One region of the Hylemonella sp. P2_B10 genome, then DNA from elsewhere that is predicted to be linked to it. Evidence: riboswitches for the same ligand, from Rfam matches in the RefSeq annotation. Region 1 holds a riboswitch; the other holds the start of a gene.
What was found. A riboswitch is a leader RNA that binds a small molecule or an ion and turns the genes downstream of it on or off. The one in region 1 is predicted to bind S-adenosylhomocysteine.

Region 1 (7,173 bases):
CCACTGTACCACCGCCCTACCCTTGCCCACAATGCAGCCATCACGACTTCATTCACTTCTTTTTTGGAGAACACCATGCCCAGTGCCGTTGCCCAGATTCCCGCCGCCGCATCCGCAGAAGCCGAGCGCCATTTCGCCGCCCGCCTGACGTTCGAAGCCGACTGCTGGGACACGCACGACAGCCTGCAGCGCGGCGAGAAGGATTTTGTGCTGGTGGACGTGCGCTCGCCGGCGATGTATGCCAAGCGGCATATTCCCGGCGCCATCAACATCCCGCACGGCAAGCTGGTGGCCACCACGCTGGCGCACTACCCGCAGGACACGCTGTTCGTGGTGTACTGCGCCGGCCCGCACTGCAATGGCGCCAACCGGGGCGCGCTGCGCTTGGCGCGGCTGGGTTACCCGGTGAAGGAATTGATTGGCGGCATGACCGGCTGGGCCGACGAAGGGTTTGCGTTTGAGGGCCAGGAAGCGGCCGAGCTGCAAGCCGCCTGAGCGACCTCAGTCGACCAGCGTCTTCACCATGGTGCGGCCATCGGGCATCAGGCTCTCCTGCCGCAGCATCAACTGCGTGCCCTTTGCAAACCAGAAGCGCGACACCGTGCCGGGCCGGTTGTAGTCGCAGGTGATCACCCACGCGTCCACCGGGCCGCCGGGGCCGGCAATCGCCTGGCTGCCGGCCACCTTGAAGGTGTAGCGCGCGGGCGCGCCACCGCCGCCATGGTAGAAGTTGATCTGCGCCTCGTAGCCTTCAGCCAGCGGCAACGTCTGCAACATCTCCATGTCGGTCTCGAAGTTGAAGGTCGGCTCGGGCGTGGCAATGACCAGATCCTTGTGCGCGTTGTCGGCCAGGCCGCTCAATCCGCTGACCTTGTCCGGCGCAAAGGCAAAGCCCTCCACCAGGCGCTTGCCGTCGCGGTCGGTGATGCGCGTGTGCGTGACCGGGCGGAAGGTGTTCAGCTCGAATTCCGAATCCAGCCACTTGGTGGACGCTGCGGCGCCCACCGCGTCCCAACGCTGCTTGATGCGAAAGCGTCCCGTGGCAACGTCAAAACGAACCTCGCGCGTCCAGATATCAATCGGCGTGTTGCTGCCATCGTCCTTGCCGCGCACGAAGCGCAGGTAATGGTGCGTACCCTCTTTCAGCAGCGCAAAGCGGGGCAGCGGCTTGCCGATGTCCACCACCTCGGCGGTGGCTGGGGACAAGCCGCCGAGCAACGCAGCGGAAACAACGGCCAGCGGCAGCAGGCGGCGAAAAACAAGCAAAGCAAGGCGCATGTGACAGGGTGAGTGCGTCAATAAAGCGCGCACTGTACACCGTCCCCCGCTGGGGCGCCAGCAACCCTCACAGGTTGGGCGCCAGCAGCCGCTCCAGGTCCTGCTTGGCCACGCCCTTGCGCGCGGCCAGGTCCTGCACCTGGTCGTCGCCGACCCGGCCAACGTTGAAGTAGGTGCTGTCGGGGTGCGCCAGGTAGAAGCCGCTGACGCTGGCCGCCGGCAGCATGGCCAGGCTTTCGGTAAGGCTCATGCCAATCTCTTCGCAATGCAGCAGCGCGAACATGTCGCGCTTGACGCTGTGGTCCGGGCAGGCCGGGTATCCGGGCGCAGGGCGTATGCCCTGGTACTTCTCGGCGATCAGCTCATCGGTGCCCAGCGTTTCCTGCGGCGCATAGCCCCACAGGTCGGTGCGCACGCGCTGGTGCAGGCACTCGGCAAAGGCCTCGGCCAGGCGGTCGGCGATGGCTTTGAGCATGATGGACGAGTAATCGTCGTTGTCGTCGTTGAAGTACTTTTCCTTCACCTCGGCGCCGATACCGGTGGTGACGGCGAACACGCCCACGTGGTCGGGCAAGGGGCTGGCACCCTTCACACCGGGCTTGGGTGCGACAAAGTCGGCCAGGCAGCGGCTGGGGCGCATCACGCCGTCAATCACCTGCTTCTCGGTCTGCTGGCGCAGGCCATACCAGGTCATGGCCACCTCGCTGCGCGTCTCATCCGTGTACAACTCGATGTCGTCGTCGTTCACGGTGTTGGCCGGGTACAGGCCCACCACGCCGTTGGCGGTCAGCCAGCGGCCTTCGATCAGGCGCTTCAGCATGCGCTGGGCATCGGCATACACGCGCACCGCCTCCGTGCCCACCACCTCGTCTTTCAGGATGGCGGGGAAGGGGCCGGCCAGGTCCCAGGTCTGGAAGAACGGGCCCCAGTCGATGAACTTGGCCAGTTCCGTCAAATCGAAGTTCTTGAACACGCGCCGGCCGATGAACTTGGGCTGGGCGGGAATGAAGCTGGCCCAATCCACCGGCGTCTTGTTGGCGCGTGCCTTGGCCAGCGGCCACAGCGGCACCTGCTTCTTGTTGGCATGCTGGTGGCGCACGCGCTCGTAGTCGGCGTTCAGCTCGTCAATGTATTTGGCGGCCTGCTCCGACAGCAGGCTTTGCGCCACGCTGACACTGCGCGAGGCGTCCGGCACGTAGACCACCGGGCCTTCATAGTGCGGCGCGATCTTCACCGCCGTGTGCACGCGCGAGGTGGTGGCGCCACCGATCAGCAGCGGGATCTTCTTGATGCGGAAGTGCTCATCCTTCTGCATCTCGCCGGCCACGTATTGCATTTCTTCCAGGCTGGGCGTGATCAGGCCCGACAGGCCCACGATGTCGGCGCCCTCCACCTTGGCACGCGCCAGGATCTCATGGCAGGGCACCATCACGCCCATGTTGACGACTTCGAAGTTGTTGCACTGCAAGACCACCGTGACGATGTTCTTGCCGATGTCGTGCACGTCACCCTTGACGGTGGCGATGATGATCTTGCCCTTGGCGCGCACGTCTTCACCGGCGGCCTCCTGCTGGCGCTTTTCTTCCTCGATGTAGGGGATCAAATGCGCCACCGCCTGCTTCATCACGCGTGCGCTCTTCACCACCTGCGGCAGGAACATCTTGCCCTGGCCGAACAGGTCGCCGACGATGTTCATGCCATCCATCAGCGGGCCTTCGATCACGTGCAATGGCCGGCCGCCCTTGGCCAATATGCCCTGGTAAGCCTCTTCGGTGTCCTCGGTGATGAAGTCGGTGATGCCATGCACCAGCGCGTGCGACAAGCGTTGGCCGACAGTTGCCGGTGCGTCGGCCGTGCCGCGCCACTCCAGCCGTTTGCTGTCATCCTTGGCTGCGCCCTTGGCCGACTCGGCAATCTCCACCAGCCGCTCGCCCGAATCCGCCCGACGGTTCAGCACCACGTCTTCCACGCGCTCGCGCAATTCCGGCTCCAGGTCGTCGTACACGCCCACCATGCCGGCGTTGACGATGCCCATGTCCATGCCGGCCTGTATCGCGTGGTACAGGAACACGGTGTGGATGGCCTCGCGCACCGGGTCGTTGCCGCGGAACGAGAAGCTGACGTTGCTGACACCACCCGACACCTTGGCGCCGGGCAGGTTGGATTTGATCCAGCGGGTGGCGTTGATGAAGTCCACCGCGTAGTTGTTGTGCTCGTCGATGCCGGTGGCAATGGCGAAGATGTTGGGGTCGAAGATGATGTCTTCGGCCGGAAAGTCCACCTCGTCCACCAGGATGCGGTAGGCGCGCTCGCAGATTTCGATCTTGCGCTCATAGGTGTCGGCCTGGCCCTTTTCGTCAAAGGCCATCACCACGGCGGCGGCGCCGTAGCGGCGCAGCAGCGTGGCCTGCTGCTTGAAGGCCTCCACGCCCTCCTTCATGCTGATGGAGTTGACGATGGCCTTGCCCTGCACGCAGCGCAGGCCAGCCTCGATCACGCTCCACTTGCTGGAGTCGATCATGATGGGCACGCGGGCGATGTCGGGCTCGCTGGCAATCAGGTTCAAAAAGCGCACCATCGCGGCCTGGCTGTCCAGCATGGCCTCGTCCATGTTGACGTCGATGATCTGGGCGCCGTTTTCCACCTGCTGGCGCGCCACCGCCAGCGCCTCCTCGAACTGGCCGTTCAGGATCATGCGGGCAAAGGCCTTGGACCCGGTGACGTTGGTGCGCTCACCGACGTTGACGAACAGCGAAGACGCGTCGATGCGCACCGGCTCGAGGCCGGACAGCAGCATGGGGGCAACAGAAGATGGGATTGATTCGGACATGCGGCTCACCTGCAAAACAATTGTTCAGGTGAGCGCCGTTGCGATATCCAAGCCTGACGCCGGTGAGATGCCGGCGCTGCAACGCTCCTTGGATGGCGTGATTTTACGCCTTCGGAGGCCTGTTCACCATGGATTCAATGCATCACCGCTACGGTTGGGGGGATCACGCCGCCACGGCACTCCGCTCCGCGGCTGTCCCCCCGGCCCTGCGGGCCTCCTCCTTGATGCCGCCGCGCAGAGTGCCATGACGACCTGATCTTGCCGACGTGGTTGGCGTGCCGGTGTTCGGAAATTCAAGCGTTGCGCGTGCCAATTGACCCGATGTCGCAGGGGCGCGTGGCGGAGCGGAATCAAGGAGGAGGGCCGCAGGCCCGGGGGACATCCGCGTAGCCACGCGCACCAGCGGCGTCGGCAGCCAGCGAAACAGCCCCGCTAAGCCGCCGAATTTAGGCCGCTTCCTTGTAGAAAAAACCGTTCTGCCGCTGACGCGTCGGCAGGGGCGCCACCGCCGCGCAAATCGCGCCAATGTGGTCCGGCGTGGTGCCGCAGCAGCCGCCGACGATGTTGACCAGCCCCTCGGCGGCGAATTCGCGCACCAGGCGGGCCGTCACATCAGGCGTTTCGTCAAAGCCGGTGTCCGACATCGGGTTGGGCAGGCCGGCGTTGGGGTAGCAGCTGATGAAGGTGTCAGGCGCCACGCGATTCAGCTCCTGGATGTAGGGGCGCATCAGCGCCGCACCCAGCGCGCAGTTCAGGCCTATGGCCAGCGGCTGCGCATGGCGCACGCTGTACCAGAAGGCGGTGACCGTCTGGCCGCTCAGGATGCGACCCGAGGCATCCGTCACCGTGCCGCTGATGATCAGGGGCAGTCGCTGGCCCGAATCAGCAAAATATTCGTCGACGGCGAACAGCGCCGCCTTGGCGTTCAGCGTGTCGAAAATGGTTTCCACCAGGATCAGGTCGGCGCCACCCTCCACCAGCCCCTTGGTCTGCTCGTAGTAGGAGGCGCGCAGCTCTTCAAAGCTGACGTTGCGCGCGCCGGGGTCATTGACGTCCGGGCTGATGCTGGCGGTCTTGGGCGTGGGGCCCAGGGCGCCGGCCACGAAGCGCGGCTTGTCCGGCGTCGAGTATTTGTCGCAGGCGGCGCGCGCCAGCTTGGCCGAGGCCAGGTTCATCTCGTAGGCCAGGTCGGCCATGTCGTAGTCGGCCTGGGCAACGCGGGTGGCGCCAAAGGTGTTGGTCTCGATCAGGTCGGCACCGCTGGCCAGGTACTTTTCGTGAATGTCGGTGATGACGTCCGGGCGCGTCAGGCTGAGCAGCTCGTTGTTGCCCTTGACGTCCTTGTGGAAGTCCTTGAAGCGCTCACCCCGGTACTGCGCTTCGTTCAGTTTGAAGCGCTGGATCATCGTGCCCATGGCGCCGTCCAGAACGGCAATGCGGCTGGCGAGGATGCCAGGCAAGGCCTGGCCACGGGTGTAGGTGATGGGCTTCATAACCAATATTGTAGAAAGAAGCGTCACTTTAAGCTCGAATTCCTGGAAAATCCCCCCGACAATAGGGGCTGGAGTTTTATACATGTCGACGCCCCATTCCATCCTGCACGAAGTTTTCGGCTACGAGCAATTCCGTGGCCGACAGGAAGCCATCGTCGACCACGTGGTGGCCGGCGGCGACGCGCTGGTGCTGATGCCCACCGGCGGCGGCAAGTCGCTGTGCTACCAGATACCGGCCATTGCCCGCCAGCGCCAGGGGCTGGGCCTGGCCATCGTGGTGTCGCCGCTGATCGCGCTGATGCACGACCAGGTGGGTGCCTTGCAGGAGGTGGGCGTCAGCGCCACCTTCTTGAATTCCACACTGTCGATGGACGAGGCCAGCGAGGTGGAACGCCAGATGATGCGCGGCGAGCTGACACTGCTCTATGCCGCGCCCGAGCGCGTGACCACACCGCGCTTCCTGGCCCAGCTGGATGCGTTGCATGCGCGCGGGGCCTTGAGCCTGTTTGCCATCGACGAAGCGCATTGTGTCAGCCAGTGGGGCCATGACTTCCGGCCGGAGTACCGGGCGCTCACCGTGCTGCACGAGCGCTATGCCGGCGTACCGCGCCTGGCCCTGACGGCCACGGCCGATGACATCACCCGCGCCGACATCGTTGAGCGGCTGCAGCTGGAAGAGGCCCAGCAATTCGTCAGCAGCTTCGACCGGCCCAACATCCGCTACACCATCGTCGAGAAGAAAGACCCGACCTTGCAGCTGCTGCGCTTCATCGAGCGAGAGCACACGGGCGATGCGGGGGTGGTGTATTGCCAGTCGCGCAAACGGGTGGAAGAAGTGGCACAAACGCTGAGTGGCGCCGGCATCAATGCCCTGCCCTACCACGCCGGGCTGGACGCCAAGGTGCGACAGAACAACCAGGACCGCTTCCTGCGCGAGGACGGCATCGTGATGGTGGCCACCATCGCCTTCGGCATGGGCATAGACAAACCCGATGTGCGCTTTGTCGCCCACCTGGACATGCCCAAGAACATCGAGGGCTACTACCAGGAAACCGGCCGCGCCGGCCGCGACGGCGAACCGGCCAATGCCTGGATGAGCTACGGCCTGCAAGACGTGGTCAACCAGCGCCGCATGATTGATGAGAGCCCCGCCGGCGAAGAGTTCAAACAGGTGATGCGCGGCAAGCTGGACGCGCTGCTGGGCCTGGCCGAGGCCACCGATTGCCGGCGCGTTCGGCTGCTGGGTTATTTCGGCGAAACCTATGGTGCCGGGCCGGATACCAGCGACGGCGAAGGCCAGCCGCTGGCTCAAGCCGCTAAAACCTCATGCGGAAATTGCGACAACTGCCTGCAGCCGCCAGCCGTGTGGGACGGCACCGATGCCGCCCGCAAGCTGCTCAGCACCATCTACCGCGTGCAACAGATGAGCGGCATCAGCTTCGGCGCCGGCCACCTGATGGACATCGTGCGCGGCAAGCAGACCGAGAAAGTGACGCAGTTCGGCCACGAGCAGCTCAGCACCTACGGCGTCGGCCCTGAGCTGAGCGAGCAGCAGCTGCGCGGCGTGCTGCG
Region 2 (7,173 bases), on a different contig from region 1:
ACGCGCGCATTGGAGCTGGCACGGCAAAAAATCCCCTTTGTGCTGGGTCTGCACGTCACCTACCCGCCGCGCACGTTCAGCCCTGAGTTGCGCGCGCTGCTGGACGAAGCCCTGGCGGGTGCGGTGGGCGCTTACGCTGTGTCCGGTATGGCGAAACAAAGCTTCCAGGACGTCTATGGCCAAGCCTGCCGACACCTGAACATCCAGGTGGTGCACAACGGCATAGACACCCAGACTTACGCCCCGGACGTTCAGGCACGCGCGACCTGGCGCGCGCAGCTGAACCTGACCGATACCGATTGCCTGCTGGTATGGTGCGGCCGTTTGTCGACCATGAAGAATCCGCAGCTGGCGCTGGATCTGCTGGCGTTGCCGCAGCTGCGCCAGTCCCGCATCAAGCTGGCCATGGTGGGCAGCGGTCCCGAACAGCAAGCGTTGCAGCAGCAGGCCCAGGCGCTGCAACTGCAAGACCGGCTGCTGTTGCTGGGCCAGGTGCCTGACACGCGGGGCGTGTTCAACGCCGCCGACGCCTACCTGAGCACCAGCAAGGCCAATGAAGGTTTCCCGCTGGCCACCAGCGAGGCCCTGTCTTGCGGCTTGCCAGTCTTCGTGCCCGACCACCCGGTGTTCATGGAGTGCTTCGGCCAGGCCACGGCCGCCACCTTGTTGCCGCTGAATACCCTGGACGTGTGGGGCGACGCGCTGCGCGATTTTGCCCACACCGATGCCGACACGCGCGCCGCGCGCAGCGCGGCGGCGCGCGCGCATGCGCTGGCACATCTGTCACAAGCGCGGATGATTTCCGCCCTGCAAGCGTTCTATACCCAGCTATGAGCCCGATAGGACAGCCCAAGGCCATCCTGATACGCGGTGCCATGTGGCACATCGCGATGCGCTGGTCGCTCAAGGGTCTTGGCTTCCTGAACACCGTCATCATGGCCCGGCTGCTGCTGCCCAGCGACTACGGCATCGTGGCCATGGCCATGCTGGTGGTGGGCCTGATACAGGCGATGGTGGACTTCGGCGCTTCCACGGCGCTGCTGCGCAAGGGCGAGGTGTCGGAGGATGAGATCAATTCTGCCTGGTCGCTGAGTGTGATCGAGGGGGTGGTGGTGGGCTTGTTGCTGTTCGCGGCGGCGCCGTTCGCGGCGGCTTACTTCAACGAGCCACGCGTGCAGCCGGTGCTGTGGGTGCTGGCCGTGTCGGTGGCGCTGGCTTGCGCCGACAACGTGGGCTTCGTGCTGGCGCAAAAGACCTTCGACTTTTCGCGCACCTACAGGCTCGCGGTGGCGGGCAAAATCATCGGCGTCCTGGCCACCGTGCTGTCGGGGCTCTATTTCCGCGACTATCGGGCGTTGGTCACTGGCATCGCGGCAAGCTACGTGCTGACCATGGTGTTGAGCTACCGGATGCATCCGTACCGGCCGCGCTGGAGCACCAGCCACATGCGCGAGATCTGGTCGGTCACCAAGTGGCTGATGCTGTCCGGCATGGGGGGGTTCGTGCTGCGCAAGAGCGACGAGCTGGTTGCCGCGCGGCTGGGCGGCAGCGGCGACTTCGGACGCTACAACGTGGGCGCCGACCTGGGTACCATGCCCACAGGGGAAATCGGACCGGCGCTGCTGCGTGCCTTCCTGCCGGTGCTGTCCACCATCAAGGACGACGTGCATCGCACCAACCAGGCGGTCGTCAAGGCCATCACGGCCGTCAACACCATCACGGTGCCGCTGGGTCTGGGCTTTGCCGCGCTGGCCACGCAAGCCACCGCGCTGGTGCTGGGTGCCAACTGGGCGGAAGCCGCGCCCTTCGTTGCCGCTTTCGCCGTGGCCGGCACCTTGCAGATCATGGCCGGCCCGTTGAACACACTGCTGATACTGCATGGGCACACGCGCGTGCACAGCTACCAGGTGTGGCTGGAGTTTGTGGTGTTCGCCAGCGCGGCCTTGCTGCTGGTGCCGGGGCATTTCCTGATGGGCCTGGTCTGGGCTCGCATGCTGGGCAATGTCAGCGGCTTCACGTTCGCGCTGTACTCCACCCGCAGGCTGTGCGGCCTGCGTCCAGCAGCGGTGTTGGCTGGCTTGGCACGGCCCTGGGTGGGTGGCGGTCTGATGTATGCGCTGGTGACCAGCGTCACGCCCCACTTCCAGCTCGCCATCGTCGACATCGTGGTGGGCGTGGTGGTCGGTGTGTCGTCCTACGCAGTCTGGGCCTTCCTGACATGGCGCCTGGTGGGCCGACCGGAAGGCCTGGAGTCCACAGTGATGGACTACCTGACCCGCAAACGCCCATGAGCACTGGACAGTCTCCCGGCAACGGCGCGGCGGTGCGCTACATCCTGGTCCATGCCATGTATGGTGGCGCAGGCTTCGACAGGGAACAGCCGTTTTTCCATGCTTTTCGCCAACGCTACGGTGACGCCGCCCAGGTGATCTTCGTGCAGAACCTGCCGCAGGGGGCGTTCCCGCCCTGCCAGGCCGAGGCCAGCCTGTACGGCAGCAACACCTTGCGCGAGTTCAGCGCCTGGGAGGAGGGCCTGGCGCACTACCAGGCGCACCTGGAGCCACGTGCCGATGACGTGGTGGTGCTGACCAACGACACCATCTTCCGCAGCGACCGGCTGCTGCGCCTGGCCATGGACAACGGCGTGCTTCGGCTGGGCAACGTGGACTTCGGGTCGAAGGTCGCACTTGGGCCCATCATCAATGACCTCAGCGGCCTGCGGGTGTTCGGCCGGCGTGTCGGCGAGCAACTGGCCACGTATTTCGTCGCCATCCGCTTTCAGCACCTGCAGGCGGTGGGCGGTGTGCTGGGTGACGTGGATTTCAGCGCCTACCTGGCGCAGCGTTTCGGCCCGTCTTTGTTCGTGCACCCTAAGGCCCGCCAATTCAACGCTTTTTTCAACCAATGGCTGGGCGCGTCACAGCCAGCAGGAGTGGGCCGCTGGCCGCACAGCAGGCGGACGCCCTATACCGAAGAGAATTTCGCCTTCCTGCGCGACAAGGCCAAGATGATCCTGCTGGAGGCCCACCTGACGCACCGCCTGAAGTGTGCCGGATTTCGTTTCGTGGACATCTACAACTCCAATGCCCTCAAGCGCTTTGTGAACCGGCGCCGCTACGAGTTGCGTCGACTCATTTTGGCTGCCAGCAGCCCCTAGCACGTCACGAGGCGGTGCGAGAGGCGCCAAGGCAGGCGTGCTACTTGCCCAGTGCCATCAGCACCTTGTCCGCCAGCGCCACACCCATCTTCTCATCCAACTCCGCCGGTGATTTGGCGTTGGCGGTGGACACGTCCAAGTCAAAGCCTCCGCCCACCGTCTGTGTGGTGTGGCTGCGGCAGGACAGAATGTCCAGGCTCCAACTGTTCTTGATGCTGGTGCGCCCGGTCAGCGTGGCCATCGAGGCGTTGCCGGTCTGCACCCGGGTTATCCGCCCCAGTACGGCGATGTCTGTCCGCCTGCCTGCGCCGCACATGCCGTGCAGCGTCTCGCGCCTTTCGGTGGCCGTCATCTCGCTGACCTTCGCCTTGGGGCGTTCGATGGCTAGCGAGTAGCCGCCGCGCGCCTCCAGAAGGTCGGCCAGCTTGATGGCCCAGGGCTCGCTGACCACCAGGCCCACCCGCTTGGCGCGCAACAAGGTGTTGCGCACGGCAGGCGTCAGCGTGGCTTCGTCCAGCGAGATGTTGATCTTGTCCTCGCGCGCGCCGTTGGCGATAGGAACCGCTGGCGCGATGGCCACGGCGGCGCAGCCGGCCAGCCAGGCCACGGCCAGGACTGGCGAGCCGGCTCGTATCAGCACCCACAAAGAGCTCAAGGCCCGGCCCGCGCGCATTGGCCAAATTGTAGGAGTGATGCGCGGCACGCACGTGGCATACACCGCCGGCTTTACAGTTCGTTACGCAGGCTTCGCGCGCTGCCCGTTGCGCTGGCTGTCCCCGCGGTACTGGTTCAACCGGCCGACTGCAGCGCCAGCCCGGCGTGCTCGCGCAGCGGGTGGAAATGGATCTTGGGAAAGCGCTCCTGCGCCAGCCGCACGTCGTAGGGTGAGGTGCACAGGTAGGCCAGCGTGTCCGCGGCGTCGCGCGCCATGCGCGCCGGGTAGGCGTCGCAAAACGCCTTCAGCTCGGCGGGGGTGTCGGCGGTGATCCAGCGTGCGCCGGTGTACTGGCTGGATTCCAGCTTGATGTCGGCGTCGTACTCGCCCTTCAGCCGGTGTTGAACCACTTCAAACTGCAGCTGGCCCACCGCGCCCAGCAGCATGTTGCCGCCCATCTCGGGGCGGAACACCTGGATGGCGCCTTCCTCACCCAGCTGGGCCAGGCCTTGCTGCAGCTGTTTGGTGCGCAGCGGGTTGCGCAGCACCACGGTCATGAACAACTCGGGCGCGAAGAACGGCAGGCCGGTGTACTGCAGCGCCAGCGAACCGTCGGTGACGGTGTCGCCCAGCTGCACGCCGCCGTGCGTGGTGAAGCCCACGATGTCGCCGGCATAGGCCTCTTCCACCGCCTCGCGGCGCTGGCTCATGAAAGTCACCACCGAGGTCGGGCGCAGTTCTTTGGCGGTGCGCTGCACCTTCAGCTTCATGCCCGGCGTGTACTTGCCCGAGCACATGCGCACGAAGGCAATGCGGTCGCGGTGCGACGGGTCCATGTTGGCCTGCACCTTGAACACCACGCCGGAGAAGGCTTCGTCTTCCGGTTTGATCTCTTTCACCACCGGCTGCTTGTTGACCAGCAGCGAGCTGGTGCGCGGGCGCGGCGAGGGCGCCAGGTCCACCAGCGCGTCCAGCACCTCCATCACACCGAAGTTGTTGACACCGGAGCCAAAGAACACCGGCGTCTGCTTGCCGGCCAGGAAGGCCTCGCGGTCGAACGCCGGGGCGGCGCCGGCCACCAGCTCGATGTTCTGCTCAGCCAGTTCGAAATCCTGGCCGAAGCGCGCGCGCAATGTGGCCAGTTCGGTCATGGGGATGGTGTCGAAGTCCTGCGGGCGGCGGTCGGAGCCGGATTCAAACACCTTCATCTCCCGCGTGCGCAGGTTGACGATGCCGCCGAAACCCTTGCCCTGGCCCACCGGCCAGGTCATGGGCACGCAGGGCATGCCCAGCTCGGCCTCGATCTCGTCCAGCAGCACGATGGGGTCGCGCACCTCGCGGTCCATCTTGTTGACGAAGGTGATGATGGGCGTGTCGCGCTGGCGGCAAACCTCGATCAGCCGGCGCGTCTGCGCTTCCACGCCGTTGGCGGCGTCGATCACCATCAGCGCGGAATCCACAGCGGTCAGCACGCGGTAGGTGTCTTCCGAGAAGTCCTTGTGGCCGGGCGTGTCCAGCAGGTTGATCACGTGCTCGCGGTACAACATCTGCATCACCGAGCTGGCCACCGAGATGCCGCGCTGCTTCTCGATTTCCATCCAGTCGCTGGTGGCGTGGCGGGTGGCCTTGCGCGCCTTGACACTGCCGGCGATCTGGATGGCACCGGAGAACAGCAACAGCTTTTCCGTCAGCGTCGTTTTACCCGCGTCGGGGTGGGAGATGATGGCAAAGGTCCGGCGGCGCCGGGTTTCGGTTTCAAAGCTCAAGATCAGGTCCTGTTCGTGTCGCGGTGGCCCAGGGTCTCGGGGCCGGGGTGGGGCGGGCGCTGCGAACCAGCCAGGGAATGGGTTTCCCGGGGGAGCGCAGGCAAGGCGTGCCTGCCCAGCCGCAGTGGCGGGCAATGGCTTTGCCGGAAAGTCAGGGGGGTGACGTGCGCATCCCCTTGATTTTAAACGACTTTCCAGACCTTTGCCAAAGAATGCACACCGGGCGTGGCCGGCCTCGCTATAATTGCAGCTCTCCGAGGAGCGCTGCAACCCCCAGGCATGGACGCCGGGGGCGAGGCTCGGAAACAACCTTTGTTTCTAACTGCGCTCACCCACTGAATCGCGTGTGGTGAGGCTCCCTCAAGCTCCCGTACGCGAGTTCAGTGGCCCTCAACTTTGTTTTGGAGCCTTCCATGAGTGCTGTTCTCAAATCCACCACTGAACAAGATTACGTCATTGCCGACCTGTCGCTGGCCGCCTGGGGCCGCAAGGAATTGCGCATTGCCGAAACCGAAATGCCCGGCCTGATGGCCATCCGCGAAGAATTCGCCCCCAAGCAACCGCTGAAGGGTGCGCGCATCACCGGTTCGCTGCACATGACCATTCAAACGGCCGTGCTGGTGGAAACCTTGCAGGCACTGGGCGCGCAAGTGCGCTGGGCCTCGTGCAACATCTTCTCCACGCAGGACCACGCCGCCGCCGCGCTGGTGGCCACCGGCACGCCGGTGTTCGCCTACAAGGGCGAGAACCTGACCGACTACTGGGACTACACGCACCGCATTTTCGACTTTGGCCCCAAGGGCTCTGAAGGCGAAGGCCCGAACATGATCCTGGACGATGGTGGCGACGCCACGCTGCTGATGCACCTGGGCAAGCGGGCTGAAAAAGACGCCTCGTTGCTGAACAACCCCACCAGCGAGGAAGAAACCTGCCTGTACGCCTCCATCAAGGCCAAGCTGGCGGTGGACCCGACCTGGTACAGCCGCAAGAGCGCCCAGATCATCGGCGTGACGGAAGAAACCACCACCGGCGTGCACCGCCTGAACGAAATGAGCGTCAAGGGCACGCTGCTGTTCCGCGCCATCAACGTCAACGACAGCGTGACCAAGAGCAAGTTCGACAACCTGTACGGTTGCCGCGAGTCGCTGGTGGACGGCATCAAGCGCGCCACCGACGTGATGATCGCCGGCAAGGTGGCCCTGGTGGCCGGCTACGGCGACGTGGGCAAGGGCTCGGCCCAGGCCCTGCGCGCCCTGAGCGCCCAGGTGTGGGTGACCGAGATCGACCCCATCAACGCGCTGCAAGCCGCGATGGAAGGCTACAAGGTCGTCACCATGGACTACGCCGCCGACAAGGCCGACATCTTCGTCACCTGCACCGGCAACAAGTCGGTCATCACGCACGACCACATGGTCAAGATGAAGAACCAGGCCATCGTCTGCAACATCGGCCACTTCGACAACGAGATCGACATTGCCTCGGTTGAAAAGTACGAGTGGGAAGAAATCAAGCCGCAGGTCGACCACATCATCTTCCCGGACGGCAAGCGCATCATCCTGCTGGCCAAGGGCCGGCTGGTGAACCTGGGCTGCGGC

Region 2: it holds a riboswitch for S-adenosylhomocysteine, as region 1 does, so the genes downstream of both, ahcY (adenosylhomocysteinase) here and metH (methionine synthase) in region 1, are expected to answer to the same signal.

What each region holds. Positions count from the first base shown of each region.
Region 1 covers NZ_JBFUDE010000005.1:113,464-120,636, forward strand. The annotation lists gene AC1DX2_RS21685 (rhodanese-like domain-containing protein) at 76-495, shown strand; gene AC1DX2_RS21690 (DUF3108 domain-containing protein) at 502-1,278, opposite strand; gene metH (methionine synthase) at 1,346-4,108, opposite strand; S-adenosyl-L-homocysteine riboswitch at 4,132-4,204, opposite strand; gene AC1DX2_RS21700 (homocysteine S-methyltransferase family protein) at 4,555-5,601, opposite strand; gene recQ (DNA helicase RecQ) at 5,684-7,173, shown strand, end outside.
Region 2 covers NZ_JBFUDE010000004.1:613,816-620,988, reverse strand. The annotation lists gene AC1DX2_RS20680 (glycosyltransferase family 4 protein) at 1-834, shown strand, start outside; gene AC1DX2_RS20675 (oligosaccharide flippase family protein) at 831-2,291, shown strand; gene AC1DX2_RS20670 (hypothetical protein) at 2,288-3,157, shown strand; gene AC1DX2_RS20665 (hypothetical protein) at 3,198-3,812, opposite strand; gene AC1DX2_RS20660 (peptide chain release factor 3) at 3,947-5,578, opposite strand; S-adenosyl-L-homocysteine riboswitch at 5,829-5,915, shown strand; gene ahcY (adenosylhomocysteinase) at 5,992-7,173, shown strand, end outside.